DNA from 3 places in the Paenibacillus sp. EC2-1 genome. Region 2 is predicted to be linked to each of the others. Evidence: riboswitches for the same ligand, from Rfam matches in the RefSeq annotation. Region 2 holds a riboswitch; each other region holds the start of a gene.
What was found. A riboswitch is a leader RNA that binds a small molecule or an ion and turns the genes downstream of it on or off. The one in region 2 is predicted to bind cobalamin.

Region 1 (10,769 bases), 110 kb from region 2:
AGTAAATGGGGAAATATGGTGGAGAATGTGTGCATCGTGCTTACACTAGTTCTTCTCTGGTATGTATTCATAGCTTCTAAATAATCGAAATTAATGAGAAAGCCTCGCTCAAAGGGAATGAGTCATTCCCTCTGAGCAAGGCTTTTCTGATGATCCAGTGGTTATTCTTCCAGGAAGATCAAACCGATGAGATCATCCAATTCAAGATTACCGAAGTAATGCTTTATATTAATGGAAGTAAGAAGATTTCTAACTTCACTCTCCTCGTAACGTTTGCCGCGAAGTGCATTCTCGATATCCGCTACATCGCCAACACCGAAGAAGTCACCATAAATTTTGATCTCCTGGATATGCCCATCCTTTATGTTCATTCGGATGTCTATGATACCCACAGGAAATTTCTTTGCATGCTTCACATTGCTCTCTGGCGATAGGCCATAATTCCAATCCCAGTTCTGGTAACGCTCCTTGGAGATTTGGTGAATGATCTCCCAGTCTTTCTCCTCTAGTACATATTGAGGAACCTGATGAGGTTCCATACCGAAGATCGAACGCAGCAGCTCAGCGCGGAACTGTTCAATGGTCATCTCGCTTCCGTCAGCTCCGAGAAGTTCCTTGATATTGGCTACACGACTGCGGACTGATTTTGTACTCTTTGATTTAAACTTCTCTGGATTCGCATTCAGCGAAGCTTGTACATGATCCAGATCGAGATCAAACATCAGTGTTCCGTGGCTGAACATTCGTCCTCGTGTAGAGAATTGTGCATTGCCGGAAATCTTTTTCTCCCCAACTTGAAGGTCATTTCGGCCGCTGAGCTCAGCAGGTACGCCCATTTTTTGCAGGAAGTCGATGACAGGTTGTGTGAATTTCAAGAAATTGTGAAAGGACTGCCCATCGTCCTTGGTAATAAAACTGAAGTTTAGGTTTCCTAGGTCATGATATACGGCACCGCCGCCTGATAAACGTCGTACAACTTGGATGTTGTTATCACGCACATATTCTTGGTTAATCTCTTCAATTGTGTTCTGATGTTTGCCTATAATAATCGATGGTTGATTGATGTAGAAGAGCAGGTAGCTATCGTCCATCGGTAAATGTTTCAATGCGTATTCCTCAATGGCCAGATTTATGGCTGGATCATGTATTCCCTGGTTATCAATAAACAGCATTATGTACGCCTCCGTGTGGTTTCTTGTCTAATGTAATACATTTAAATCTATTGTAAACCAATGTTTGACTCTAGAGCAAAGGTTCTGTGAGCGATGAGTGATAAATGCTATGTTGGAGAACGGTAACGCTTAAAATTCTATGCCAACCGGCATGTTTAACTTCATATGTGAATTTCTAGGTTGTAAGCGGAGTAGATATTTCATATAATCGTCAACAGAGAAGTATGCTTGGCAAAAAAAGAATACTCATTGCATGCGATGTCCTGGAAAGACAGTCCTAAATACAGGGCTGCTTCTGGGTTAAAAGGGAAGCCGGTTAAAATCCGGCACGGTCCCGCCACTGTGAATCAGGGATATCCTCTATAATTGCCACTGGCCTATTAAGGCTCGGGAAGGCGGAGGTTATCATTTCAACCTGTAAGTCAGGAGACCTGCTTCGCATGATGAATCTGACGGTCCTTCGAGGAAAGGATTACGTTTGGCAGAACTATTTTGGACGAGTAGACTTTTATAATAAGCTCATTTTTTAGTTCATAAAGTTCATTATCTCCGAAACGTAGCCCTTGATTCTCTATGAGATCAGGGGTTTTTTATGGTGAATTATTGGGTGCCTGTCAGAGATACGAGTCATTTCGGCGCTTGCATACACGGGATAGGAGAGAAACTGATGAGAAATCGATTGAAACAATTAGTGTTAGTAATCCATCCAGTACGGATAACATCATGAGTAGAAAACTTGCAGTGTACGCAGTGACAGGGCTTATTCTCTTAGCACTTACACTCGTGGTCAGTCTTGGCATTGGTGCGGTTCATTTACCCGTTACAGAGATCGGTGCGATGCTGCTGCATAAACTTCCATGGATTGGTGATTCTATCACACCGAATTGGGAGGTCGCATCGGAGCAGATTATAATGAAAGTACGTCTACCCCGAATTCTGCTCGGCATGCTGGTTGGGTCCTCACTTGCGGTGGCTGGTGCTGCATTTCAAGGTGTTCTAAGAAATCCTCTTGCGGACCCATTCACGCTAGGTGTATCGTCCGGTTCCTCACTCGGAGCTGCGTTTCTAATCTTCTACGGACTGCAGTATGCATTTGCAGGAGCTTGGACGCTGCCCTTGGTTGCTTTTCTGACGGGGATTCTTACGCTATGGATCGTACTGTTACTCGCTAGAGATAATGGAAAAATACCGACGCATGGACTAATTCTATCAGGCGTGATTATGCAGTCGTTCTTAGGTGCGGCTGTTTCATTCTTGACGGTCATGTCAAAGGATACATTAACGGATATTTTGTTCTGGACCATGGGAAGCTTAAGCATGCGAGGGTGGTCGTACATAACGGTGCTATTCCCTTACTTTATTGTATGCTTTATCTTTTTGTGGAGCCGAGCGCGGATGCTGAATTTGCTATCACTAGGCGAAAGACAAGCAGCCCATATGGGGCTTAATGTGGATCGTCTGAAGATGAGTGTTCTTATTGTAGCTACGCTTCTAACCGCTGCCGCAGTGTCGGTGTCTGGTGTAATTGGTTTTGTTGGACTAGTCGTACCGCATATGATTCGGCTCGTTACAGGTTCGGATTATCGAATCATTATTCCACTATCGGCACTCGGCGGGGCAATCTTCATGGTTTGGTCGGATACGGCAGCGAGAACTTTACTAGCACCTACTGAAATTCCGATTGGGGTTGTAACCGCATTTGTGGGAGCTCCATTCTTTGGTTATTTGCTGTACCTTAATAAAAAGCAGCGCAGGGAGGGAGCCCTATGATCAAACTTCAAAATGTAGGCAAGCGATATGAACGCTTGAATGCAGTATCGGAGATCGACTGGAGTGTCCGTGAAGGAGAGTGGTGGGGAATTATCGGTCCAAATGGAAGCGGTAAATCAACACTGCTGCATCTCTTGTCTGGGGTGGAAATGCCTACAACAGGTCAATTGCTGCTACATGACAGAGAAATGGCTAGTTACAGTAGAAAAGAACTGGCGCAAATGGTTGCTGTATTGCAGCAGGAAGGCCTTGCTCCGACAGATTTTACAGTACGTGAAGTCCTGGAGATGGGGCGCTTTCCATTCCAGAACTGGTTAGGACGAGAGAGAGAGGATGCTGGTCCTTTGCTGGATCGGATTATTCATAGACTAGAGCTTGACCGTTTAGAATCGAGAAGATTGGATCAGCTTAGTGGAGGACAACGTCAGCGTGCAGCCCTTGGAAAAGTAATGGCTCAGCAGCCTGCAATTCTGTTGCTGGATGAGCCAACGACATATCTGGATATACGGTACCAGTTGGAGTTTATGAATATGGTAGCAGAGTGGCGTAAAGAGTCGGGCATTACTGTCATTAGTGTGCTGCATGATCTGAATTTAGCTGCACAGTTCTGTGATCAACTTCTGGTACTTCGAGATGGAAAGACTGCTGGGCAAGGGCTGCCGTCTGAAGTATTGACAGAGGATTTCATACGTGAAGTTTTTAGGGTCGATCCTGCTCTTGTTATGCACCCAGAGAATGGTGCTCCACAAGTACTCTTGACAGCTAATCGTGGAAGACCAAACGAATAGATGTATATTATTCCTCATAATAAGAGATTTTAAGACGGCAGATAGCCGTCTTTTTTGTATGCATGTAGCATACCTTTTTATAAAAAAGAGATAACAGATCGGATTTAACGGGTAATGTTTTAAGTGGGTTTGCGTTTGGAAATGAATAGTAGCACTTACTTCACCATTTTGTATTAGAAATCGATCTTTAGATTTTATGCAAAATGCATTTAAACAAGAGGAGGCATCGGGCGTGGAAACAGTCTGGATTGTCATGAATGTCCTTGTTCTTCTTCTGCTTATTGGCATATTGTACTGGATGCAGAAGAAGCACTTTTCGTTTACGAAGCGGGTATTTGCCGGCTTAGGTCTTGGTGTGCTGTTTGGCGCGATCTTACAGTTTATCTTTTCAGCAGATTCTGACGTTATTGCGAAATCATCGCAGTGGTTTAACTTGGTCGGGTACGGGTATGTACGTCTGCTGCAGATGATGGTAATTCCACTCATTATGGTATCGATTATTTCGGCAATTATGAATCTGAAGGGCGGACGAAATCTCGGTAAAATGAGTGGGCTAATCATCGCTACTCTGCTTCTGACCACGGGTATTGCGGCTTCTGTTGGCATAGCGACGACGCTTACCTTTGATTTATCAGCAGAAAATATACAAGCGGGCGCCGCAGAACATGAGCAGGGCTTGTTGCTCGAAGATAAGCTTGGAGACGTTGGAGACCAGACGCTACCCGAGCAAATTCTGGAGTTCATTCCTTCGAATCCGTTCGCGGATATGACAGGAGAACGTAAGTCTTCTACGATAGCGGTTGTTATCTTCTCCGCTTTTATTGGTGTCGCTTTGCTTGGTTTGGATCGAAAACATCCGGAGCAAGCCGAAACGTTTCGAGGTATGATTCGGGCACTGTATGCAGTTGTGATGCGGATGGTTACTTTAATCCTTCGATTGACACCATATGGAATATTGGCACTAATGGCTAAGACGATTGCAGGAACAGATCTACAAGTCATTCTCGATCTCGTTGATTTTGTCCTGGCATCTTATGTCGCGTTAATTGTTATGTTTATAATTCATATGCTTCTCCTCCTTCTGTTCGGATTTAACCCAATGGTGTATATCCGCAAGGTACTGCCAGTACTAACCTTTGCTTTTACATCCCGCTCAAGTGCGGCAGCTATTCCACTGAGTGTACAGACGCAGAACAAGAAGCTGGGGGTACAAGAAGGCATTGCGAATTTATCGGCATCCCTTGGAGCAACGATGGGACAGAACGGTTGCGCGGGTATTTACCCTGCAATGCTGGCGGTGATGATAGCACCTACGGCGGGTGTTGATCCAACGGATTGGATGTTTATACTTACCTTGATTGTAGTCGTTATGATTAGCTCCTTCGGTGTCGCTGGTGTAGGGGGAGGAGCAACCTTTGCCTCCTTGATTGTACTGTCCACTATGAATCTGCCGGTTGCTCTGGCAGGTCTGCTGATCTCCGTTGAGCCACTGATCGATATGGGACGGACCGCACTCAATGTCAACGGATCGATAACTGCCGGTGTGATTACAGGTAAAGTCATGAAAGAAGTGGATCAAGACGTATTTAAGGATCGTAATCAAGATATTGATGTGATGCAGACGTAATATGAATAGAACATAGCCGCACCCAGGAGGGGGCGGCTTCTTTTAATGATTAAATCTTCTTAGATGACTTATGTTAGACTTGAGGTGTCGTTGTTCGTTGTAAGAACAGTGTAATAGATTAATAGGGGTTGAAGACTCATATGCCATTAACCTTTGCGCATCCTGCCATCGTATTGCCGTTTTCGAGAAAGAGTAAATACGTTCATTTTTCCGCGCTTGTTCTAGGGAGTATGGCTCCTGATTATGAGTATTTTTTGCGAGGGCAACCTTTGGGTGAGATTGGGCATACCTTTAGTGGATTTTTAATTCTTAATCTTCCCATGGTCGTGTTGATTTATTGTATTTATCATGTTCTCATTCATCAAATGCTTGTCAGTTACTTACCGAATGTGATTCAGGACCATAGTACTCGGCAAGTAGACTCGAGTCGTACTTTGAGGGTGATCGTCTTTGGCTACTCAGCGATTCTGGGCATGTTAACGCATGTTGTGTGGGATGCATTCACACATCAGAAAGGATTCATGGTTACGAGAATCCCAGCCCTAGGTCACACGTTCCAAATCGCCGGCTATGATATTCCGGTATATAAGTTGTTACAACATGGAAGTACACTTGTGGGATTATCTGTCATAGTTGCTTACATGATTTACAGAGCTTCATATCAAAAGGGATCTAAAGTAATGGACATATCCCCGAAACAGAAATTGGTGTTTTGGTTTGTACTATTCTCCCTAACGTTATGGATACTAGGTATCTGGTATCTCATAGATGATGTATCGATTAGGAATTACGGCATCGCTGTTGTACGAATCATCGATTCTTCCTTGATAAGCCTGCTCATTCTATCACTGGTTATCAAATATACAGCTCTATTCCCGAAATGAACTCCTTCAAAATCATAGACTCAAAAGAAGAGGCGACCGCTCCCCCAGTAAATTCCGGGGATTGGTCGCCTCCTGCTGCATATGGCAGCTTAGCCCAAGACGGTAAGCTGTTTAGGGAACGAAGTTAGCACTTCTACACCGTTATCAGTTACGAAGACATCGTCCTCGATGCGCACGCCTCCAACGCCTGGAACGTAAATGCCTGGCTCAATCGTGAAGACAGCACCGCTAGTAAGCAGCTCCTCGTTAAGTCCATGAATGGATGGGTACTCATGTACATCCATACCGAGACCATGGCCTAGACGATGCAAGAATGCAGGGCCATAGCCAGCTTCGTCAATAACGGATCGCGCTGCTTTATCAATCGATCCATAAGTGACACCAGGTTTTACAGCACGGATGGCTGCTTGATTAGCCGCCAGTACCGTGTTGTAGATACGCTCCTGCTCTGAACTAATCTGTCCGACAGCAAAGGTACGGGTAATGTCTGATGCGTATCCGCCAGCGAACACGCCCAGGTCAAACATAAGCAGGTCACCTTCCGCGATCTTCCGTGATCCCGGAACTCCATGCGGCAGAGCGGTATTCGTACCCGTGAGCACCATGGTATCAAAGGAAGGGCCGTCAGCTCCTAGTTTTTTCATCAGATATTCAAGCTCGGCCACAAGCTCAATCTCTTGCATTCCGATCTTCACTTGTTTTAGACCTTGGGAGAGGACATCTTCTACTAGAGCAACTGCTCGTTTCATGATCTTGACTTCATCTTCTGATTTTCGAATTCGCATATCACGCAGTACTTGACCTGCATCTGAATAGGAATGTGCAGATAGGAAGTGTTGGAGCTGCTCATAACGGGACACCGTCAGCTGATCTTTTTCAAGAGCCATCGTTCCGATGGAGCCCTTTATCTGTTTGCGGAGCAATTCATAAGGATTATCGGTATCTTGATGCGTAACGATGTTGCTAACCGACGAAGCCGCAGCCGCTGCATCGCCATCAAGTGCTGGAACGATAAGTACAGGCTCCTCTCCGTTTTGCAAGAGCAACCCAAGAAAACGTTCGTGTGGATCACTGGCAAACCCCGTTAGATAATATACATGCTTAGGATCTGTTATGAGTAAGACATCCCATCTATGTAAGGACATCGCTTGAGTTAATTGATCTAATCTTGTAGTCATGATTTAATACATCCCTTTCTGCTGTGTTCGTTTTGTTCGCATGGCTATATGATATAAGCGTAGCTCGTTCATGGAGTGATGTAAAGTCAGAGTAGTTTGTTATTAGGAATCATAACAATATTTGTATATATTATCTCTATATGTAAGTCTATAATATTCTTCTAGTGGCAAAAACGTAATACTTTTGTGAACTAATCGAAGGATAAGTAGCGCTCAAAAAAGATGAATGCGTTTCATGCCAACCTCTTGTAAAATAAGCATACAGATCACTTCACCATTCGGAGGAATATGACATGGCAATGCCTCGTTATCAGATTGATTATGCAAATAGAGAAGATTTACCGGCTATTATTGATATTTATAACTCCACTATATCTGGCAGAATGGTCACCGCTGACTTGGAGCCTGTTACGCTTGAGAGCCGCATTCCCTGGTTCGAGGACCATCGTTCAGATTCGCGGCCATTATGGGTCATGCGAATGAACGGTGAAATTGCTGCTTGGATGAGCTTTCAATCTTTTTACGGGCGCCCTGCTTATCAGGGAACGGCTGAAATCAGTATTTATGTGGATGAACAATATCGTGGAACTGGGGCTGGAAGCATCCTGATTGAGAAAGCGTTGGAGGAATGTCCAAGGCTGAATGTAAGTAACCTAGTTGGCTTTGTTTTTGGTCATAATGAACCGAGCCTGAAACTACTAAAGAAATTCGGGTTTGAACAGTGGGGGCTGCTTCCGCGTGTGGCTGAACTGGATGGGATCAAGCGGGATCTGGTTATTGTCGGTCGTGCAATTTCATCATAAATAGTTAGACATTAAAGGGCCATAAGTTCCTCTTTTTGATGAGAGCTTGGGTCTTTTTTTTGTGCTTGGATTCGCTAAGGAATTACTTAAGAAATAAGAAGTGATAGATATGGGAATAGAGAGGGCCTATAACATCTATAGCTACCTTGTCTTGGACGAAAGGCTTACTAATACGATACGATGGGAGAGACATAGTAAGAAACTCATTCTTGGTTAAGGAGTACAAATTTCACATGATATCCTCTTTCTTCGTTACACTGTACAGCGTCTTCCTTCCGATCTCTCTACCTGTTATCGCTGGAGGGTTATTGAAACGCTTCAAAGGGCTCGAGACAAAAACATTATCTGCGCTTTCGCTATACGTCATGAGCCCTGCGCTCATATTTGAGACGCTGGCTAAAGCATCGGTCTCCTCAGGTGATGTAGCGGTCACGATTACTTTTTGTATTCTCAACGTCATTATTCTCTGGATGCTGTGCGGAGCTGTCGGAAAAATGCTGAAGCTTTCCCAGCCCGAACGCTCCGGGCTAGGCCTAACGACCATGTTCACTAATAGCGTTAACTATGGTTTACCTTTAGTGCTTCTTGCATTTGGGCAGATGGGGCTCGACAAAGCATCCGTATATGTGATTGTGCAGATCATTATTATTAACACACTTGGTGTGTATCTGGCAGCAAGATCCCACTTCTCTGCTATAAAAGCCGTGAAGTCCGTATTTACACTTCCTTCGGTGTATGCGGCGGCACTTGCTGTCTTGATGCGAATAACGGATGCATCACTTCCGGCAGGTCTAGAAACGGGCATATCGATGCTGTCTGCTGCATATGCTCCATTAGCACTTGTCATATTAGGAGCACAGATGATGGGTGTGCAAAGTAGTGGTGAAATATCACGGGTCTCTCGCCGAGGATTTTGGTCAGGAATGGTTATGCGTATGGTTGTGGCCCCTCTTGTTGCTTGGGGGATTCTTGCTGCCTTATCGGTGGAGGGCACTTTGTTTGCCGTTATTCTAATCCTGTCAGCTATGCCTGCGGCTGTGAATGCGGTTATTCTTGCAGAGCAGTATGATGCAGCGCCGAGACTGGTCTCTATGTGTATTTTGTGGACAACACTCGCTTCATTTATCTTTCTTCCTGTACTCATTGGTGTGCTGTAAATAATCAAGTGACAGATGGCCAAGTGGGATGGTTCAATCTCCGTTGTTACGTGTAAAGATTAACAAACAGCTGAAACCGATCTCCTGCACGAAGCAGGGTGAGAAAGGGAGGTGGAAAGTATGAATTCCCGCCATAACCAAGATCATGTTGAGGTAGAAACACGTAATGTCGAGCAGCGTAATGATTCCAGCCAGGTTGCCTCTACACTCATTAAGTATGTTGCCTATTTGATTATCTTTTTCGGGTTTCTGTATTTTCTTATCAGGTATGTGTTCCCGATGTTTTAAACTCCTAGAGAAGCGGAATAAACTTCAGGCCGGGCATTTGTCCCGGCCTATTTATATTCCTTCGTATTGAGCGTTATAGTAGTGATATGAAGTTGACTTCACCGGTAGATGTAACTATCATAGTTACAATCTACGAGGTAAATGAAATGATCTAGAAATGGAGGAGATTACCTTTGAATATTAGCACTCGATTCGCCGTCGCTATTCATATCCTGTCGGTACTTGAGATGAATAAGACAGGGGTCAGCACATCAGAATATATCGCAGAGAGCGTCAATACCAATCCGGTAGTCATCCGAAGAATTACAGGCATGCTAAGCAAAGCTGGACTTGTAGAGGTGCGTCCAGGTGTTGCAGGAGCGAAGCTAAAGGTAGAAGCAGAGGGAATTTCGCTGCTGGACATATACCGCGCGGTCCATGTCGTGCAGGAAAACAATCTGTTTGCAGTACATGAGCAGCCGAATGAAAAATGTCCGGTCGGCAAACATATCCAGGATGCTGTGGTACCCGTATTCTCACTCGCTCAGCATGCAATGGAGAGTGTGCTGAGTAAAGTTACCTTGCAAGACATTGTTCAAAGTATTGCGGAACAGGATTGTCGAACGGACACCTAGTCGAAAGGAAAGCAAAGAAACTTAATGACGGTTACCGTTTAGTTTTCATTGACTTTCTTTTTCTCTGTAACTATAATTATCACATACAACCTGTAACTATTTAGGTTACATGTTGATGATATTAGCGTTGATCAATCGTGTGAATAGATGAAATTTATTCGATATGAAAATGGAGAGTGATAAGTATGTCAGAAGTATTGCATCCGTCCACAGAGCTTGGACAAGTATCATTGCGTATCCGCAATCTGGCAACGTCCGTGCGATTTTATACAGAAGTCGTTGGTTTGAAAATGCTCCGTCAACAAGGGAGAGTAGCGGAACTGACAGCAGATGGTAAAACCACACTACTTGTACTTGAAGAGGTAGAGGGTTTGACTGTACAACCTGAACGGACAGCAGCGGGTCTGTATCATTTTGCGATTCTTGTACCGGATCGGGAAAGTCTTGGACTCGTTATTCGCAATTTAGTAGCACACAATATTCCGGTT
Region 2 (10,769 bases):
AATCGTCTTCGCTGCGTAATCAACTTGACCTGCACGCTTCGCGAAGATAACCTGACCAATGTTACGATCTGCTTCTATGCTCGTACCATTCTCAAGCTCCACTTTATTCTTCACGGGCACTTTATCATCATGTACGCGATTAATTGCAGAGGTCTTATAAATGATTTCATATGCTTTGCTAATATCATTCTGGAATTGAAGTGTAAATCCGTCCGTTGCCGTATTATCTATAATATAATCCGTTCCCTTTACGAGTGCTGATCCTGTTGTTGTCGCTTTCCCATTATCATCAATCGTCATCTCGTAAACTTGGAACGAATCCTCAGCAAGCTGTTGATGTTTTTTATCAAAACTATCCTTGATCCACGCTTTCGCCTGTGGGATTACTTGCTCATTATAATTGTACTGAATTGCCCAGGTGATCGTCTGTGTAGATGATTCGTAATTTGTGGATTTCTTGTCAAGCGGCTTACTAAATTTCACGGCTACACGATCCGAACCGACCTGGCTGATCGAAGGATCTCCGGTAAGCTTTGCATTATTCGTATACGTGACATCTGCTGTTGAAGTAATGAATGTTGTATACTTCACTCGATAAGCACTGTTGATGTTATATGTATTATCAGTATTGGGGAACTTTAGTTCGAATACGTTGTTTTCCACCTTTGACTCCAGCTCGGCAGTAGACAACTTCGCTCCCTGCTTTACACTTCCGTCCAACTGAACCTCAAGAGGATACACCTCAATCGAACTCATATCGATAGATAGTCCTGCTGGAAGCACATCGGTAAAGACAGCATTCTCAATCTTATGCTCACCTTTGTTCATATCAACAACCCAATGGATCTCGCTTGGATTCATTCCTTTATTAGCTGTCCCGCTCTTATTAAATTCTTTATCCGATTTACTTTTAAAATGGACTGGAATCGTAATGTCAGCACCTTCGTTAAACTTAAAAATAACATCTTGATGTGTTCCTCCGGAGAATTTACTTTCATCAAATTCTCTCCACACAAAAAAGTATCCTGACAATTGTTCTTGATTGTTAATTTCCTCACTGAAGGTTAATGTAACCTGTCCAGAAGGAGTTACTTCAAATGTTCCTATACCATCCTCCAGATTACCCTGTATGACACGGTCTACCTTGAATTTATCTGGAAGTTGGAAGGTGTATGTAGAACCAGCACTATACCCGTGATTTTCAGGAAGCATCCACTCGAAGTCAATCTGTACACGGGAGCCCTGATCTGGTCGTACCGTATTAATTGGATTTCCATCCTTATCTTTCATTGTTACGGACGTAATCAATTTCTCTGTGATCACTCCTGTGTTCAGTTGCAAACTGGATTGATCTTCACCCGATTCATCAACGGATTCTTCGATTGTTTCATCCGCAATGATTTCATTCGTGCTACTATCCTCCGGATTGCTATCGTTCGTGGTATTCTCTCCCGCTTCTTCTGAAGCATCCTCATCCACAATCTGATCCATAGCAACCCCACTCTCTTCACTCGTAACCGGTTGATCCAATTCATCAGCAGCTATAGCGAATGAAGACGGGATGAATAAATTAATCATGAGAGCTAGGATTAAAAAAACGGACATCGACCTTCTAATTTTCTGCACTGCCACGATTCACCTCGTATTTCAAATAATAGTTTGTTACTGGCTTTATCTAGTTGTAGTCGAAGCGACGTAAATCGCTTCCCCTCGATGTTCGCCTAACCATTCAATATTCTACAAAATGATGTTGAATATTTTCTGAATCTGTCGAAACATGATGAAACAACAAAAAAAAGCACCGTTCTCTAATGAGACGATGCTAAGGATGGCTCCATTATTTTTCCTTTCACGATGATTCGATGTGTTGGATTGACCATAGGATGACAAGTAATTAACGTTATTTCCTTATCTACTCCGTTCGGATCCAGCACCTGCACTTCTTCTGGCTTTACATATGACTTCTCTGTCACTGTATATTCAAAAATTTCTGTCCCATTATCCACTTGAATCTTATCGCCAATTACGATTTCATCAAGCCGATTAAAGTTTCTTCCATATGTACGATTACGATGTCCAGCCACGGCATAGTTCCCAACTTCTCCGACCTTTCCCGTATTCTCAACACTTGCCACAGTTGTATTCAGATGACTAACGGTTGCACCGTGAAGTACAGGCTGCATGAAGTCGATCTTATCAATCATTAATAATCCTTCTGCTGTTGGATATTCACTTAATTTTGAATCTTCATTACGAGTAGAAGCTACATCCTCCTCACTTGTCGATGTTTTCCCTTCACTCGTCTTGTTCTCCTCTATGGCATCTTCACCATTGTTAATATTGTAAATACTATTCTGCCATTCCTTTACGATCTGCTCCTGTTGTTTATCATGATACTTCTCTGCTATCGTCGGATAGAAAAGAATACCTATGCCAGTGAGAATAAAGAGCAGAGCAAATATCTTTATCTTCATCTACATTCAACCTGTCCTTTTAATGAATTTGTTGCAAGGAACCACTCCACTGCTCATACCAATTCGTGATTTCGCTACTAGGAGGGAGATCAAAATCCTCTTTAAATTTATTCAATAGAAGCCGGTACTGCTTCTGAACCTCAACTTGATAATTCAACATAGCATATATTTTCATTAATCCAAAGTATCCTTCTTCTATATCAGGTATCTTCTCTTTTACTTCTTGATATAGAAGAATGGCTTCTGTGTATTGGCGCTGTATTAGGTAATAATCAGCAATACGCTTCACATGATCCAGCCAGAGCAGACGAATCCTTTCTTGCTCGCACACTGCCCAGGTATAGAGGTGCTCTTCCAAAAAATCTCCAGTGTAGCGCGCTTTTATGGCTAAATGAGTATCAAGTGTGCTTGAAGTAACCTCCCCGGCCTGGCGAAGATCATTCTCCCAATCATCCACATCCAGATTTACAGCTCCCCACACCATTCGGTAGCCCTCATCCTTATATTTTATCTCCAAATCAAGTTCTGCAGCCTGAATCACTTTTCGAATCTGATAGATTGCAGTATATAGCTGAGCAGTTGCTCTTTCCACATCATATCCTGGCCACAGTAAATCTATTAATAATTGTTTGTTAATTGTTTTGTCACGATAATATACTAGATACGAAAACAATTCCGGTGCCTTTAATGTCTTCCAAGAGAAGAACCGCTCATGTCCATCAAGATCGATGTAGTGCAAGTTCTGTAAACAGCAAAGTGTAGCACGGACCGAAGAACTAGAGCTCGCGGTACTCTTCATCATCGTTGTGTCAACGGCGCGTTTCAACGTTGTTGCTAGACGCGAGGCACGTACTGGCTTCATTAGATAATCAAGTGCATTCATCTCAAAAGCCTTAATCGCATATTCCTGATAGGAAGTTACAAAAATAATACGAATTTCCGGTTGGATCTGTTGCAGCTTCTCAGCCAGTTCAAATCCATCAATATTCGGCATCTGCATATCCAAAAAAGCCAAATCTACCGTTTCACGAGAAATAAACGCTATAGCTTCGTTTGGGTCATGAAATGCGCCCGAAAGCATAATCTTAATTTCATCTCCATATTGGTCTGCTGTCAATAGCTTCTCCATCTTTTTAAGAGTAAGCCTTTCATCATCTACAACGATCGCCCTTAAGAACATCGCTTCCAGTTCAACCCCCAATTCGTGTCTACTCTCCTTATTCTATTTCATTTACAGACTAGACATCAAAAAAAGTGTATCCATACTACTTAATCATACGCTACTGAATATTTTTTGAATAGGGCAGTCATCGTTTTGCCACTTGAGAGAGACGCTACGCTAAAATGATTCTTTCGTATGTCTCCCAACAGCAAGTAAGCCGCCCAAGGTTTGAACCCTTGAGCGGCCTTTTCACAACAATAATCCCTATTATATTTTTACAATCTAATAAGGGACAATGCTATTAGATCATACATGTTTATACAACAGCACGAGTATGAGCAAACCTATCACTTCAAGGAATTCATTAAGAGCCCCGTATGTGTCGCCCGTTAGCCCGCCTAATGCAAGATGCAGCTTCCGAGCGAGCCATGTTCCAGCAGCCACCACGCCCAGTGGAAGCACAATACATCCAAGAATCGATAGCATCATCGAATGGTTGTCCATTTCGATCATTGGAGCGATTAATGCGAATATGCCTGACAACACTATGGCGATGAACAGTGTTGCCCGCTGCTGACTTTTGTCTATATCTTTAAACTGTCCTGCTAGGCCACCTTTACCACGAGCTAATGGCCACGCTGACATTGCATGAACCATGAACCATCGGCTCCAAATCAAGGGAAGAATAAATAACCCCGAATATTGTGTGCCGCCATTAAATAAGGAGTAGATTAATGAGAGCTTTAACATTAACAGCAGCACGCAGGCAATCACACCCATAGCCCCAACGCGGCTATCTTTCATGATGTCTAGCATCTGCTCACGAGATCGATAGCTAAGGATACCATCTGCCGTATCCATCCAACCATCCAGATGAAGTCCACCTGTGAGCCATACCCATAAGATGAGGGTCAATACTGCAGCAGGCATTGTAGGTAATAAATACGATAGTCCTGCACCCGCACCCCATACAACAAGGCCAATAGCAGCACCTACCAAAGGATAGAACTTCACACTTTGGCGAAAAAGTGCTGGTGTATAATCCAGATTAGCTCTTACTGGAAAGCGTGATAGAAATTGAAAAGCGGCCGCAGCCGCTTGACTCCATCTCGTCATAATCTATACTCCCTACTCTTCAGCTCTATAGGTATACCCGCTGTTACCAAGAATACCTGTGCACTACTTCGAGATATAGCCTGATTCATGTAACCCGCTAAATCACGATACAATCGGCCCAAAGGGTATTCTGGTACAATGCCGCTGCCCACTTCATTCGTTACCAGAATTAATTCACCAGGATACTGCTCTGCTTGGTCTATAAGACGAGCAATCTCGGCTTTCACCTTCGCTTGTACATCCTCCTCACGTTCCAATGAGAGTAGAATATTAGACAGCCACAGGGTGAGACAATCCACCAGAACGGTCGGCGCAGAATCTTCTTCACCTTGGCATTCTTCACGCCAATCACTCAGAAGTTTCACAAGCTGAAAAGGCTCTTCTACATTTCGCCAAGCATAGTTCGCTTGACTTCGTTCAAGCTGATGCAGAGCAATACGTTCCCTCATCTCATCATCAAAAGCTTGGGCGGTAGCCACATACACAGCAGACGGGGACTTCGATATACATAGCTTCTCAGCAAAGCTGCTCTTTCCGCTTCTTGCACCGCCTGTCACGAGTGTGATCATGAATCCTTCTCCTTGGTTTCACCTGAGATTCCCGCACTTTCAAAGGTTGCCATCTCACGAACAATCCGGCATGCTGCATCGACAAGATGAAGACATAATACACCGCCGGTCCCTTCCCCGATTCGAAGATCTAATTCAAGTACGGGCCGAAGATTTAACTCTTCCAGAAGACGCCGATGTCCCTGCTCATGGGAAGCATGAGATACAATCATGTAATCTGCCGCTACTGGGCAGATGGCCTTGGCAAGCAATGCTGCTGCACTCGAGATAAATCCATCAATAATTACAGGGCAGCCATGTACTGCTGCGCCAAGAATAACACCAACCAAACCTCCGATTTCAAGACCGCCTACTTTAGACAGTACATCTACCGGATCATTGGGATCAGGGCTATTCACCTCAAGTGCTCTTTCAACTACGGATATCTTATGTTGCAAACGAGAGTCATCAATGCCGGTTCCTCGGCCTACAGCATCCCGAACTGAAATGTCAGAGAGTGCACAGATTACCGCTGAGCTGGCCGTCGTATTTCCAATTCCCATTTCACCTGTAATAAATAATTGTACTCCGCGCTTAACCGCATCTTCTACAACCTTAACACCGACCATAATGGACTGCATTGCTTCATCGTAAGACATTGCAGGACCCTGTGCCATATTCGCGGTACCGTACCGGATTTTATGCGAAAGAAGATCAGAGTGGGACAGCTCACTATTCACCCCAATATCCACACATACTACTTCTGCACCCGCTTGTCTGGCTAGAACGTTAACCGCTGCACCACCCGCGAGAAAGTTATGAATCATTTGAGGTGTAACTTCCTGTGGAAAAGCACTCACACCCTCATCGCAAACACCATGATCGCCTGCCATGATAATAACTTCTCTTCGGTCAAATGAAGGCTTTATGTTCCCCGTTATACCCGCGAGTTGTATCGCCATTGCCTCCAGTTTGCCTAGGCTGCCAGGTGGGACCGTCAGGTTATTAATATGCAGTTTCGCTAATTCCATGGCGGATTGATCCAGCCCGCGAATTTCTCCGATACGTTCCATGACACTTTGTCTCATACATCATTACTCCTTTATTAATTGCGCTTAGATGTAAGCAAGCATCCATTAGATAGTGTCAGCTTACTTCCTTTACTTCTTCATCAGTTCAGGATAAATCGCATTAGCAATTTCCTTAAGACCTTCCGTTACACGTGGTCCTGGACGACTTACTAGGTTATCATCAAGACCATAAATCGCTTCATTCTTCACAGCTGTAATTTGATCCCAACCACTACGTGCTTTAATGATTTGGTCCAAAGTTTCCTTTGTTTCCTCATTCACAACGTTCTTGGAGAACAAGATGACATCCGGATTATCTTTAATGATCTTCTCTTCACTAATTTCATTCCATCCCACCGTATCCGCAGCGACGTTAACACCGCCTGCTAAGGTGATCAGCTCATCCATAAACTCTCCACTACCTACTGTCCAGCCTTGGGAGAACTCGATATATACTTTTTTCTTCTGCTCAGGTGTAAGTGACTTTACAGCTTCCGTTACTTCTTCACGATCCTGCTTGATTTTGTCCACGACTGTCTTAGCTTGTTCTTGATGATCTGTGATCAGACCAAAAGCTTCAATATTAGCAATAACATCATCTACAGTTTTCGGATCTGTCTTGTAAATCGTAATTCCTAGATCACGCAAATGCTGAGCTGCTTCTGCACTCATAGAGATTCCTGTTACTACGAGATCAGGTGAAGCGGCAATAATAGCTTCTTCGTTCGGATTATATAGACCACCCATTTTCGGTTTCGTTGTAGCCGCTTCTGGATAATCATCGAAATCCGATACACCAATAACTTCTTCGTCGAGTCCGATTGCAAACAACGTTTCAGTCTCCGCAGGCGAGATCGATATAATCTTCTTCGGTGCTTCTTTAAATGTAAGGGACTCTCCAGTAGCATCCTTAACGGTTAAAGGGTACTCCGTCTTGAGCGTCGTTCCTTCATCAGCCGGTGGAGTTACTTGTTCTGTTGGTGTAGGGTCCGTTGCTGGTTTCGGCTCCTCATTACTGCCACAAGCCGCGAGCGCTAGTACCATTATGATCGCTAGTGCGCCTGTAGTCCAATTCTTCCATAACTGTTTCATTGTTATTTCTCTCCCCTATCTTCTTTCGAAGTATGTTTGGTGAGATGCATCTTGTAATTTCAATGAACCCTCATTTTACGAAGTCTATGCAACAAAAAAAACCTGATCTTCTCATAATTAAGAAAGAATCAGGGATTACGTCTTAAGGACTTATAGTCAGTTGATGACCATCTGTTCCACAGGCATAGTACCGAGTCATACCACAGTACTTCCACAAGCCAAACGTAATCCTTTCCTCGAAGGACTGTCGTACGCTTATAAGGCAGGTCTCCTGACTCACAGGTAATCGATATTCTCACCTTCCCATTCTACTTAGGCGCAGAACAGTGGTACATCGAGAATATCCCTGTTTCACAGTGGCGGGACCGTGTCGGAATTTCACCAACTTCCCTTTTAACTAGGAACAGAAGCACTTTACTTGGCTCTAATCCTAGACCTTATAAGTTCATATTCATTTAGATACAAGCCTTACCTCTCAACTCATGATTATAGGTTACATATGAGTAGCTTACAACCCTTTGTAACGGATATTGAAGGCTTAACCACGGCTCCCGATCCATGTCTCATCCACATGTTTGAGTTTTAGAATGAGCTGGCTTCCAGGCTCAGCTGTATAATCCCAGAACGATGAACCCGGTATAGTCATCGCTGCAATCTGCCTAATCACGCCTCCATGTGTGACGATAAGTATCCGATTGTTCTCATTATCATTGCCCATATCATGAGCTAGACTATCTAAAAATTCTGCTATTCGTTTCTGAAAATGCTCCCACGATTCACCTCCCGGCGGTGTCACAGACTGAGGATCATCCAACCAATGCCGATACAGGGGTATATGTTTCAACTGATCGTAGGTGAGACCCTCCCACGCTCCGAAATCCATTTCTCGTAACCGCTTATCGAAGACTACCTGTTCGGTTGAAGACGTATACACCTGTTCTAATGTTTCCCGGCATCGCTTTAAGTCACTACAGAATATTTGACGAAATATCATTCCTTCAAGTTCTTCCCTCAATGGTAAAAGCGCAGTCAGCGATTCTTGAAGCAGTCCGATATCGGTGTGACCTAAATAGCGTTTCTCCTTATTCCACTGTGTGGCACCGTGACGAATACATACCAGTTCTAACTCCATAATGCTCCACCTACTAGCCCAAAGATCATTAAACTTAGTAATAAAAATAGTATTGATGCAGTCAACATCAATCGATTGGTTATCAGAATATCATTCTTATTCATTGGACGTGTATACTCGCCCATGTAAGCTCGAAAAGATACGACACCATGATATACATTCTCGCCCCCAAGACGAATTCCTAAAGCTCCAGCTACAGCTGATTCTGGAAATCCACTGTTGGGACTCGGATGAAGACGTGCGTCATGCCTAATCGTTCGGTACGACCGTCTGTAATCAAGGCGGTGCATCCAGCTACTAACAACGAGCAGTAATGCCGTTATTCGTGCTGGAATGAAGTTGGCGATATCATCTAATCGTGCAGAAGCCCAGCCCAAATGGAGATATTTATCATTCTTGTATCCAACCATAGAATCCAGGGTGTTTACTGCACGATAGGCCATAGCAAGCGGAGCTCCTCCGATCAGTGCGTAAAATAGTGGGGATACGATGGCATCTACAATATTTTCCGCGACCGTCTCAACGGTTCCCCGAACGATTTCAGGTTCATCCAAGTGTGCTGTATCCCGTCCAACAATCATACCGAGTGCTTGCCGTGCGGCAGGTAAATCCCCCTGTTTCAGATGGTTAAATACGCCCATTCCTGCATCCCGCAGTCCTTTCGTAGCAATCGTTGTTGCGATCAACACAACCTCGGCTAAAATGGCAAGCCACGGATGAATGAAATACAAGCCCTTAAGTAGCGCCCAAGTAATAAGCAGCGAACCTCCCACAATCATGACTGGGAACAGGATCCCTGCTTTTTTCAGATGGCCTGGTTTAGTGAAGCGACTACGAATCCACTTCTCCAATCGCTTAATTGCATGCCCCATGCCAATCACGGGATGAGGAATCCATCTTGGATCTCCAATGATGAGATCTAACAGGTATGCCGCACAGAGGATGAATACAATGGTCCATTCCATCATGATCGCCTCACTCCCGGAGCCTTGAAGCTTTCCAGTACGGTTCCATACACGGTGCGTCCAATAGCAGCTCCGAGATCTGTAGCTGTTCCGCAGTATCTATGCTCGGCTGGATAAGCATTCGACTGACTAACTCCTAGCACGATTGAATCTGTCGTTGTCCCTGTCGCAATTAGACCATTCTCTGCATCACGTATGCCGAGATCCGAAAGGGCAGCCGTCTTCGCTTCAACAGCCGTAATAATGGCGTTCACCATCGCTGCTTGAGTCATTCTTGCATCAATGACTAACATGATGTTTATCGTTCCAGGCTGATACATCGGGTATGTGGTCCGCGCAGAACCAGCACGTGCACCGTTGGATACTCCAGCTGTCGTACAGCAAAATACGGAAGCATCTTTATCTGTTTCTTCAAGAACAGCTGCATATTCCAAGCGAACGGCTGTCAGTAAGCCTGCCGTTGATTGCAGGGAATAGTCCCATTCATGAAACAGTTGTCTTATATCTTGTTCCGGATTACTACAGTTGTACAATCGATCCACATATATATTAGCGATCCGATCAATCTTCCCCATACCTCCACCGTGTATAGCACTACTAAGACCATCTAGAAGGGTGGGAGCCTGAAGTTGTAAATGACGTTCATGCTTGGTCAAGATTAATCCGGGACAAGCCACAGATCTATATTCCATTTTGTCATTATTCAAAAAAGGTGTTGTCATGATAAAACTCCTATTCTCAACCTACATTCTTGAGTACATGCTCTATTTCGGTTAGAAATATTCGATTAGCTTCCGCATCTTTAACAGCAATTCGAACATGGTTATCTCCAAGTCCTGGATACATCGCGCAGCTTCTAATTAATATACCTCGCCGTCCAAGCTCTTGCTGCATGTCAATTGCCCGCCAAGATTCAGGGAGCTTCACCAACAAGAAATTAGCTTCTCCTGGACTGACCTCACACCCCAGTGCACTTAGCCCTTGGATTAAGCGTACACGTTGCTCCGTAATGAGCTCCATCGTACCCAGTTCAAATTCCTTATCACAATTTAGTGCCGCCTCACCCGCTAACAGTGCTAGACCATTCACACTCCATGTTACCTGCTTTCCAGTCATGAATTTAATGATATCAGGATGGGCTATCGTATAGCCTAATCTCAGACCTGGTATCGCATAAAACTTCGTCATCGACCTTACCAGTATCGTTCGC
Region 3 (10,769 bases), 2.5 Mb from region 2:
ATGAAGAACAGCACGGTGGCCGTACTTGGCATTGGCGGAGTTGGATCGATGGCGGTGGAGGCTCTTGCCCGTACTGGGGTTGGCCGCATTATCCTAATCGACAAAGATGTTGTAGATATTACGAACATTAATCGCCAGATTCATGCATTGACAACAACAGTGGGTCAGAAAAAGGCAGATCTGATGGTTGAGCGTGTGAAGCTGATCAATCCGGAGTGTGAGGCAATCGCCCTTAACATGTTCTATACGGATGAGACGTATGAAGAATTGTTCAAATACGATCTGGATTACGTACTTGATGCTTCAGACACCATCATCTATAAGGTGCATCTCATTAAGGAATGTCTGAAACGTGGTATTCCGATGATCTCAAGCATGGGTGCTGCGAATAAGATGGACCCTACCAAGTTCCAAGTCGCAGATATATCGAAGACCTCGATGGATCCTATTGCACGAGTTGTCCGTACGAAACTTCGTAAGGAAGGCATCAAGAAAGGGGTTAAGGTTGTATTCTCAACAGAAGAACCGATGAAACCCCGTCAGGATGTTACCGACAAGATCGTTCCTGAGAATGCACCTGAAATTCGAAAGGCTAAACAACCGCCAGCAAGTAATGCGTTTGTGCCGCCGGTAGCAGGATTGATTATGGTTAGTGTTACAGTGAAAGAATTACTCGAAAGAGCGGGGCTTTCATCTTAGCAGATGGTCTATAATATAAACGATTTAAGAAATTAGAGCAGAAGATGTACAACGCCATTGCTCTGAGTTCTGAGGTTTCCATGTAAAGACGCAGCGTTCGTGGTAGACGGACCTGCGTCTTTCTGTCCCCCAAGGGGGATACACTAGAAACAGATGACGCTGGTTCAGGAATGATCCCGATTAGGAGTGTCAGTAGTATATTGCGGCGAGGTGTGTTACAATTGGTATCCTTTTTTGTGTCAATCCACAAAATAGAAAAAATAATTCTTAGGAGGTAACTGAATTTGACGGACTCTTTTCAAAGTGCCTATCAAGAAGAGAAACAGAGATTAGAAGAAGCGATTACAGAGATTAATAAGCAGCTTAAGCGACTGCAGGATATCCCAGTCTATACAGGGCATGACTTTTCAGAGCAATTGCTCGAAGCAGGTCGTGAAGAAAGACGTCAAGCTTTGAGAAAGGGTCATTCAGAGCCTTATTTTGGACGATTGGATTTTCAAGAGAACGGTAAGCCAGAGCAAACTCCACTCTATATCGGTAAGGTTGGGTTTGATCGGGAAGAACATAGTGAGTATCCGATGATAATCGATTGGCGTGCACCCGTGGCCAGTCTGTTCTATTCTTTTACCGGAGGCGATGATCCTGCCTCTTATGAGTCCCCGGATGGAATAATAGAAGGTTTAGTGTATTTAAAACGAAATGTGGTCATCCGTAAGCAGATCTTAGAGCGCGTATCCGACACATATAACCGTGAAGGTGGAGGACTTGCTGTATCGGATGAGTTTCTGGTATACCGACTTGGGGAGAACAAGGATAATAGGCTTCGGGATATCGTATCAACGATTCAAGCAGAGCAGGATAAGATAATCCGTGCGGCTAAGAATACAGCCTTGATCATCCAGGGGGTTGCGGGAAGCGGAAAGACAACTGTAGCACTGCATCGACTCGCTTATCTATTGTATCAATACAAAGAGCAGGTATCTGCGGAAAAAATGATCATTTTCGCGCCGAACCATATGTTCCTGGATTACATATCGGATGTGCTTCCTGAACTTGGTGTTGGAGATATTCAGCAGCGCACGTTTGGTGATTGGGCATCTGAGTTGCTGGATATTAGTATGACGAACAGTGACACGTCTGAAACCTTGTCTTACTGGTTCGAGACACCCACTGGACAGGGAACTCCGGATATCAATGATGATGTACGTGGACGTTACAAGGGATCATTAAGATTGATGACATTGATTCAGCGCTGTGTTGAATCGATTGAATCAAATGCTTTACCCGAAGGAGATTTCTCCCCATGGGATGGCGCTGTTCTCAAGCGTGAAACGATTGAAGAATGGTTCAACGAAGAATATAAACCATATCCGCTAGCCAAACGGAAAGAGCGTGTGCTCGCCAGACTGCATCGGTGGGTGGAAATGGAACTGAAGAAAACACCTTCACATCTGCTTAAAGAGCGAAAGAAAAAAGCTTCTCAGCGTGAGAAATCTTATGCAGGAAAATGGCCGAAATTTGAGCCATTGGTGTTATATAAGCAGCTGTTTGGTGCTTCGAAAACGACTGGACTATGGCCTCAGGAGCTTGAATCCGAGATTCCTACAGAAGTGTTGAAGCTGACACGTAAAGATCTGAAGAATAACATTGTCAGGGAAGAGGATCTTACACCCCTGCTGTATTTTCACTGCTTAATGAATGAAATTACAGGTGAGCAGCGGTTTGACCATATCGTTATTGATGAGGCGCAGGATTTCTCTCCATTCCAGGTGGCGCTCCTTGATAAGTTCGTAAGAGGACATTCTTTTACGATTTTAGGAGACTTATCTCAAGGGATTCATGCGTACCGAGGGGTTCATGCTTGGGAAGAGATGAGCTCACTGTTTGATGAAGAGCACAGAGCATATTTCGCACTGACACGAAGTTACCGTTCAACAATGGAAATTATCGAGTTTGCAAATGGAATACTTGAAAGAGGAGTTGGCAGTGACCTCCTCGCTGTACCTGTATTTCGTAGTGGAGACGCAGTCCGTCTAATCCCTTATACAGGGGTAGATAGTCGGGTACAGGATCTTAGGCTGGCATTGCGTCATCTGATTGCGAAGGGTAATTATCGGACGATTTCAATCTTGACTCGTACACTTCGTGAAGCGGAGGAGCTGCATCGTATATTGTCTGAGGAGTGGCCAGACCTTCATCTGATTGATGGAAGCAAGCAGACATATCAGGGCGGCCTGTCTGTGCTACCCGTATATCTGTCCAAAGGACTTGAGTTTGATGCTGTAATTGTAGCGGATGCAGACCGTGAGCACTATGCAGAAAAGGCTTGGGATGCCAAGATTATGTATGTTGGATGTACGCGTGCACTTCATGAACTGTGGTTACTGCATGGAGAACAGCTTCCATCTTATATTGTCCCTGAACAGCCAGAAATTGCAGCACAGGGATGGCCAGAAGGCATTTAAGTTGAAAAAATCAATTGAGTGAGCAGCTAAAGAACTAGAACTTGATTATAGCTGCTTTATGAGGGCCGGTGGTTTAGACAACCACCGGTTCTTTGTATTGAGCTAGACCCAATTGTTGATAAGACTGGCCTAAATCATCTATAAATCGGTAAAGTGTAACAGCAATGAGTATGATTAGTGCAATGAGGACGATGATCCTCAGTGATCGTCTTTTCATTTCTCTATTCCCTCTTTTGTCATATATTTGGGTACATTATAGGCTAGATTTGTGCAGGTAAGTTTGTTCCTAAACGAGTGATCATCCAGAAAAGTTTGGGATTTATTAGAATTTAGGCTTTGCTTACAGTGGCGATGTGATTACCAGATTGTGATATGATAAGTAACAGAATCAAGATCATAGTTTTCAATGATGATTATAGGCAAGGATGTGTAATGATGGATTTATTCTCTCTCGGTCGTGAAGAGGATCGCGATTCCCGGCTGCTGGCTGATCGGATGCGTCCCTCAAACCTCGATGAATATATTGGACAAGAACATATAGTAGGACCAGGTAAACTGCTTCGGCGCGCAATAGAAGCGGATCAGGTATCATCCATTTTACTTTATGGTCCGCCGGGCTGTGGTAAGACAACGCTAGCTCACATCATTTCGAAGCATACGCAAGGCGAGTTTGTTCGACTTAATGCGGTAGAGGCAACAGTGAAAGAGGTACGTGAGGTCATTGAACAAGCTCAGAGCAACAAGTCCTTGTATGGTACCAAAACCATTCTGTTTCTAGATGAGGTACATCGGTTCAACAGTTCCCGCCAAGATGCGTTGCTACCTGCAGTTGAGAAAGGGACTATCATTTTTATCGGTGCCACAACCGAGAATCCGTTTCATTATGTGAACGGGGCTCTCATGAGCCGCTCAACTTTGTTCCAGCTGGAGCCGCTAACAAGAGAACACTCCCTTATTGCTATGAGGCGTGCGCTTCAGGACAAGGATAAAGGGCTTGGTTTTATGCAGCTACAGGTTGACGAGAATGCACTTGAGCACATTGCTTCGATGGCGAATGGTGATATCAGGAGATCTTTAAATGCACTCGAATTGGCAGCAATGACAACACCTCCTACTAAGGAAGGAACGGTCCATATTACGCTCGAAGTTGCCGAGGAATCCATTCGGCGTCCAACAGTTCGAGCCGATGAGTCAACGCAGTATGACGTATTATCTGCTTTTCATAAAAGTATACGTGGTTCTAGTGATGCCGCACTTTTCTGGTTTTTGTATGCAGTAGAGAAGCTGGGCATGGACCCGATGGTGTTTATTCGCCGTTTGATTGCTGCCAGTAGTGAGGATATCGGTCTAGCCAATCCACAGGCGATGGTACAAGCTGTCAGTGCATTAGATGCTTACCGTCATAACGGCTGGCCTGAAGCGAAGTTGAACATTGCACAGGCGATTCTTTTTGCAGTAGAGAGCCCGAAATCAAATGCGGTATATACGGCTATCTCGCGCGCCACATCTGCTATTGAAGATCTTAAATCAGCAGAGGTACCGCTTCACTTGCGGGATACCCATTATCAAGGAGCCGCAAAGCTCGGACATGCAGGATACAAGTATCCTCATGATTTCCCTGGGCATTATGTGAAGCAGGATTATTTGCCTAAGGAGCTGACACGTCGTGTATTTTACCAAGCGACCGAGCAGGGCAACGAGGCTAAGATTTCGCACAATCAGCGTTTGCGTAAGGATGATTAACAGAGGATTCATGTAATCGTATTGGAAGGGATTTTCGTATGAACAAAAACTTACTTTTCGTAGGTGCGGGAGGATTTGCCGGGACATTATGCCGTTATGGTCTGAGTGAAATAGTTCCACTGCCAGCCAGCGGATTTCCGGCTGCTATCCTACTTATTAATCTGATGGGGTGTTTGTTTCTGGGTTGGTTCTTAACCTATGGCTTACGTTCCACCCGGATTTCTGCTGAGATTCGGTTGCTAATAGGCACGGGATTTACAGGAGCTTTCACAACGTTTTCTACCTTTACGGTGGATACTGTAAGGTTGTCTAGTCAGGGCCATATGCTCGTAGCAGTGCTCTATGTGATGCTTAGTGTCATCGGTGGACTACTCATGTCTTTGATTGGTGTTTGGTTGGGACGAACGATGGGATCAGCACGAGAAGGTGAGACGACATGATCTTATGGATCGGGTTAGGCGGTGTTTTTGGGGCAATTGCTCGTTATAGCGTTGGCAGCTGGATTGGAAAAAGAGCGGGAGGTTCTTTTCCATGGGCCACCCTGTTTGTAAACGTGGTAGGTTCTTTCATTCTTGGGATACTCGCCGGCTCTGCTGAGCGGATTCCTGAAGTGATGTATAGCATTTTAGGAATAGGGTTCTGCGGTGCCTTCACTACCTTTTCAACATTTGGGTATGAGGCAGTCTCCTTGGCAGGAAACAAACGTTACACAGAAGCCCTATTATATGTTTCTATATCGTTAATTCTTGGACTTGCAGGAGCATGGGCGGGACTTGCGATAACAACATAAAGCATGAGAGTATTCTACGAAATTATTTGTTTTATTATTTCATTTGGGGGAGGATGAAGAACTTGCGTAAACAAAAGTTTGGGATTCTGATGCTATCTGCTGGTCTACTTCTGAGTGGATGTGGTGCTGGTAAAACGGAAAGTAAAGGCGAGGCAAATTCCAAAACAGGGACAGAAGCTACTCATGAGCATGGGGGACAGACGACTCTTGCCAATGGAGATATTCAGGAGATGACGGCATCTGCTAAAGATCTGCCAACTTTTTTGAATGGAAAAAGTGACGAACTCCGGACAATTTATGCGCTCGCTGCTCAGGTGAAAGATGTGCTCCCATGGATTCCATGTTATTGCGGATGTGGAGAAAGCGCTGGGCATGATAGCAACTTGAATTGCTTTATTGATGAGGTTAAAGAAGATGGCAGCATTGTGTGGGATGATCATGGTACTCGTTGCGGCGTATGTCTTGAGATCGCTGTTGAATCTGCCAAAATGAAGAGTGAAGGAAAAAGCCTAACTGAAATCCGGAATGCTATTGATGAGAAGTACAAGACAGGCTATGCAAAGCCTACGCCAACGCCTATGCCGACAGAAGTTAACTAGGCACTGTGATTATTGTTACAGTTAATCACCTATATATTGTTATATCTTTTGATATGACAACTACATATAGTGATTAATGGTGATCGGATACGTTCCGATCTTAAAAGGGAATCCGGTGAGAATCCGGAGCGGTCCCGCCACTGTAACAGGTACTCGCGAAAGAATAGTACGAGCCTGAACATCTCTTTCCAAATGTACTGAAGCCAGATACCTGCCATTATGACAACACTGTATTGCCTACGGTTGATAGGAGGGTGTATCAGGTAGGAATAGGTATCTTGGTCTGTCTTGATTTATATACCGGATTCTTGGATGAAGCATGTCTACCGTAAACCTAAGCGGCAGCATGCTTCTTTTTATTTGTGCTTTAGTAGTAGGAGGAGAGAATAATCATGAAAGTTATTAAAAGAGATGGAACACAGGTTGACTTTGATGTTAAACGAATTATGAGAGCGGTAGACAAAGCATTTGAGGCCGCAGAAGGAATAACTAAAGAGGATGCCTCATCTCGGATTGGTAAGATGGTTGAAGACGAGATAAGCAGCATGAATCAAATATCGGTTGAAGACATACAAGATCTTGTTATTCAGTACTTGAAGAAGATCGGACACGAAAGTACAGCTAAAACGTATAAGGAATACCGTGAAGCACGCGATCTGGAACGTATGAAGCGTGGAGAGCTGTACAAGATTAGTAATGATGTTATCGGTGTGAAGGACATGGATTTGCTCCGGGAAAATGCGAATCTGAACGGGGAATCTTTTAGTGGGAAAATGAGTCGGATCGGTTCGGAATATGCTAAGTGGATGGCAAGTTCGTTCATGTTACCACCCGAGCTAAACGAAGCGTTAAAAAACGGATATGTGTACGTCCATGACCTGGATCAATATGCTTTAGGAACAACGAACTGTATCTTTATTCCGTTTGATCGATTGCTCGCAAATGGATTTAATACTGGAAATGGATCAGTGCGTTCACCACAAAGTATTATGACCGCTATGGCTCTTGTTGCAATCATATTTCAGTCCCAGCAGAACAGCCAATTTGGCGGAGTGTCGGGCAATAAGATCGATTGGGATTTGGCGCCGTATGTAGGGAAGTCCTTTCGTAAGCATTTTCGGAAAGGGCTGAACTATCTCGGTGAAGGAGAGTTGAATTCAGGGTCTGATCTCTTGGATGAAGAACTCATTATGGATAATATTTCACTGCAAAAACAATTCCCGCGTACTTATTCATTCGCCTACGAGGAGACTGTGAACGAAACGAAGCAAGCGGCGGAATCTCTCATTCATAATCTGAATACGATGAGCAGCCGGGCTGGTGGCCAGATTCCTTTCACTTCATTAAATTATGGAATGTGCACTTCTACGGAAGGACGGCTGGTGTCGCATGCGCTCCTTGAAGCGACGATGAAGGGACTTGGTCGCGGGGAAACTCCGATTTTTCCACAACATATATTCCAGTGCAAGCAAGGCATTAACCAGTCAGAAGGGGACCCCAATTATGATCTGTTTTTAAAAGCAATAGAATGCTCCAGTCGTCGTTTATACCCGAACTTTGTCAATGTGGATGCGACTTTCAATCTGCCATATTACCGTCCGGAGGACCCGGATACCATCATTGCAACGATGGGCTGCCGGACACGTACAATCTCTGATCGGTTTGGTAGGAATCGTCTCAGTGGAAAAGGGAATCTATCCTTTAATACGATTAACTTGGTACGTCTAGGAATTGATCATGGCATAGCCTTAGGTAAACGTGAGGAAGCGGATCTGGATGGATTTTTTCACAGCCTAGAGCACTATATGGGAATTGCTGTTGAAGGATTAATTCACCGCTATAAGATTCAAGCCAAGCAGCCTGCAAAAGCTTCTGACTTTATGATGCGTGAAGGGGTGTGGGAAGGTGGCGAGAAATTGGCTCCCGATGATAAGGTGGAGGATCTCTTGAAACATGGTTCACTTGCACTCGGCTTTATCGGACTTGCTGAAAGCTTGAAAGCTTTGACAGGACATCATCACGGAGAAGATGAGAAGGTAAGAGAGCTCGGGCTTGATGTGATCAAGTGTATGCGTGCTTATTGTGATGAAATGAGTGAGAAATACAATCTGAACATCACGCTGTTCGCTACCCCGGCAGAGGGCTTATCCGGAAAATTCACAAAGATGGACCGAAGCACTTATGGCAAGATTCCTGGTGTAACCGACCGGGAATATTATACAAATTCATTCCATATCCCGGTATATTATCCTGTAGCGGCTTTTCAAAAGATCGAGTGGGAAGCACCATTTCACAAGCTATGTAATGCAGGTGCTATATCATATGTGGAACTGGATGGAAATGCCCGGCAAAATACAGCGGCTTTCAAAAGCATTGTACAGTTCGCACTTAAGCAAGATATCGGTTACTTCTCGGTCAATCACCCACTGGACCGTTGTCCTGTCTGTGATTATGAGGGGATTATCGGATCCACATGTCCGGAATGTGGTGTGGGGGAGGATAAGGTGCTGTTCCACCGTCTACGCAGGGTAACGGGATACTTAACGGGCAACTATACGGAACGTTTCAATTCAGCTAAGCAAGCTGAGGTTGAAGATCGGGTTAAGCACCAATGAACATCTGTGGCTATATTCCGGAAAGTATAAATGAAGGCAAGGGCGTGCGTGCTGTTCTATTTATTAGTGGCTGTCGTCATGCATGCCCTGGGTGCTTCAATCAAGAATCTTGGGATTTTGAAGCGGGTGAGCCTTTTACTGCAGAGTTGAAGTCACGGATTTTGAAGGAGATTGCCGCTAATCCCCTACTTGACGGAATTACACTATGTGGCGGTGATCCTTTCTTCTCTGCAGAAGAATGTGTGGACTTTTTATCGGAATTTAAGGAATGTTGTCCGGATAAAGATATATGGGCTTATACTGGCTTTACATTTGAAGCTGTAATGAAGCAGCCGAAGCTTAAAAACTTAGCTTTAATGTGTGATGTCATCGTTGACGGCAAGTTTAATGAACGAGAGAAAGATACGTCCCTACCTTTCCGAGGAAGTCGGAATCAGCGATTAGTCGATGTCTCGCGAAGTGTAGATAAAGGGCAAGTAGTCGAAATGAATTTATCTTAGATCGATAACCAAAAAAGGCATGTCCCTCAGGTTCACATGAATCTTACAGGGACATGCCTTTTTGGTTCTTCGGTAAACCGTAATTTTTGCTTAATACGGTACTTTCTCAGCGTATTCTATGGTCCCGCCGCCTAGACACTCTTCGCCTTGGTAGAACACAACGGCTTGTCCAGGTGTAATGGCTTTTTGAGGCTTGTCAAACGCAACATGAACAGTACCGTCTTCTCTTGGCGTTATCGTCACTTGTTGATCTGGCTGACGATAGCGGAATTTTGCGGAGCAGGTAAAGGAATCTTTGGGCATAGCTTCCTCACCTGCAATCCAATTGATGCCGGAGGCGATCAAGCCAGTGGAATACAAGCTAGGATGATCTCCTTGGACTACATAGAGCACATTCTTATCCAAATCCTTGTCAGCGACAAACCAAGGCTCACCAGATCCTGATCCACCGATGCCGAGTCCTTGGCGTTGTCCCAGGGTATAATACATTAAACCATCGTGACGACCTTTAACTTCGCCTGTAACAACATCAACCATCTCTCCTCCTTGAGCGGGAAGATAATGGCCGAGGAATTCTTTAAAGTTTCGTTCACCGATGAAGCATACACCAGTGCTGTCTTTTTTCTTGGCTGTATAAAGACCTGCTTCTTCAGCTAGACGGCGAACTTCTGGCTTAGGAAGATGTCCGATGGGAAACATAGCCTTAGACAACTGATCTTGATTCAGAGCGTTCAGGAAATAGGTCTGATCCTTATTGTTGTCCACGCCACGAAGAAGCTGTAGTTTTCCATCTTTTTCGACAACGCGAGCATAGTGTCCTGTTGCAACATAATCTGCTCCAAGATCCAGCGCTTTGTTTAAGAATTCACCGAATTTAATTTCCCGGTTGCACATAACATCTGGATTTGGTGTTCTTCCGGCCTTATATTCATCAAGAAAATAGGAAAATACTTTATCAAAGTATTCCTTTTCAAAATTGACGGTATAGTAGGGAATATCGAGCTGCTCACATACACGACGGACATCTTCAGCGTCCGCTTCGGCCGTGCAGTAACCAAGTTCATCGGTGTCGTCCCAGTTCTTCATAAAGATCCCGATCACTTCATATCCTTGCTGCTTAAGCAGCAGTGCTGTTACGGAGGAATCGACTCCTCCCGACATGCCGACAACGATACGGGTGTTTTGTTTATCTTTTGACATCGTCATCACCATTTTCGTATTGATTTATGCCCATGGACGTATTTTATCACAACCTGACCTACTTCACACGTTCTTCGTGTGTCCACTCCAGGTGAACATTTTTCAAAAATAGGTGTGTATTATTACCCATAGGGGCTTTGGTTATGGTACCATATACA

Region 1: it holds a riboswitch for cobalamin, as region 2 does, so the genes downstream of both, ACK8P5_RS20215 (FecCD family ABC transporter permease) here and ACK8P5_RS20760 (ABC transporter substrate-binding protein) in region 2, are expected to answer to the same signal.
Region 3: it holds a riboswitch for cobalamin, as region 2 does, so the genes downstream of both, ACK8P5_RS06865 (anaerobic ribonucleoside triphosphate reductase) here and ACK8P5_RS20760 (ABC transporter substrate-binding protein) in region 2, are expected to answer to the same signal.

Annotation. Positions count from the first base shown of each region.
Region 1 covers NZ_CP186006.1:4,329,946-4,340,714, reverse strand. The annotation lists gene ACK8P5_RS20225 (metal-dependent hydrolase) at 1-84, shown strand, start outside; gene ACK8P5_RS20220 (lipoate--protein ligase) at 162-1,172, opposite strand; cobalamin riboswitch at 1,414-1,625, shown strand; gene ACK8P5_RS20215 (FecCD family ABC transporter permease) at 1,896-2,942, shown strand; gene ACK8P5_RS20210 (ABC transporter ATP-binding protein) at 2,939-3,730, shown strand; gene ACK8P5_RS20205 (L-cystine transporter) at 3,963-5,357, shown strand; gene ACK8P5_RS20200 (DUF4184 family protein) at 5,498-6,241, shown strand; gene ACK8P5_RS20195 (M24 family metallopeptidase) at 6,331-7,419, opposite strand; gene ACK8P5_RS20190 (GNAT family N-acetyltransferase) at 7,713-8,222, shown strand; gene ACK8P5_RS20185 (AEC family transporter) at 8,456-9,379, shown strand; gene ACK8P5_RS20180 (hypothetical protein) at 9,500-9,667, shown strand; gene ACK8P5_RS20175 (Rrf2 family transcriptional regulator) at 9,841-10,281, shown strand; gene ACK8P5_RS20170 (VOC family protein) at 10,467-10,769, shown strand, end outside.
Region 2 covers NZ_CP186006.1:4,437,449-4,448,217, forward strand. The annotation lists gene ACK8P5_RS20730 (collagen binding domain-containing protein) at 1-1,578, opposite strand, end outside; gene ACK8P5_RS20735 (class D sortase) at 1,809-2,474, opposite strand; gene ACK8P5_RS20740 (response regulator) at 2,494-3,675, opposite strand; gene cobS (adenosylcobinamide-GDP ribazoletransferase) at 3,943-4,752, opposite strand; gene cobU (bifunctional adenosylcobinamide kinase/adenosylcobinamide-phosphate guanylyltransferase) at 4,749-5,321, opposite strand; gene cobT (nicotinate-nucleotide--dimethylbenzimidazole phosphoribosyltransferase) at 5,318-6,388, opposite strand; gene ACK8P5_RS20760 (ABC transporter substrate-binding protein) at 6,461-7,462, opposite strand; cobalamin riboswitch at 7,707-7,917, opposite strand; gene ACK8P5_RS20765 (histidine phosphatase family protein) at 8,001-8,594, opposite strand; gene cbiB (adenosylcobinamide-phosphate synthase CbiB) at 8,585-9,562, opposite strand; gene ACK8P5_RS20775 (adenosylcobinamide amidohydrolase) at 9,559-10,281, opposite strand; gene cobD (threonine-phosphate decarboxylase CobD) at 10,298-10,769, opposite strand, start outside.
Region 3 covers NZ_CP186006.1:1,457,506-1,468,274, forward strand. The annotation lists gene ACK8P5_RS06830 (tRNA threonylcarbamoyladenosine dehydratase) at 1-699, shown strand, start outside; gene ACK8P5_RS06835 (HelD family protein) at 984-3,164, shown strand; gene ACK8P5_RS06840 (hypothetical protein) at 3,238-3,381, opposite strand; gene ACK8P5_RS06845 (replication-associated recombination protein A) at 3,600-4,907, shown strand; gene crcB (fluoride efflux transporter CrcB) at 4,946-5,347, shown strand; gene crcB (fluoride efflux transporter CrcB) at 5,344-5,697, shown strand; gene ACK8P5_RS06860 (PCYCGC motif-containing (lipo)protein) at 5,751-6,296, shown strand; cobalamin riboswitch at 6,356-6,529, shown strand; gene ACK8P5_RS06865 (anaerobic ribonucleoside triphosphate reductase) at 6,689-8,911, shown strand; gene nrdG (anaerobic ribonucleoside-triphosphate reductase activating protein) at 8,908-9,411, shown strand; gene mnmA (tRNA 2-thiouridine(34) synthase MnmA) at 9,502-10,611, opposite strand.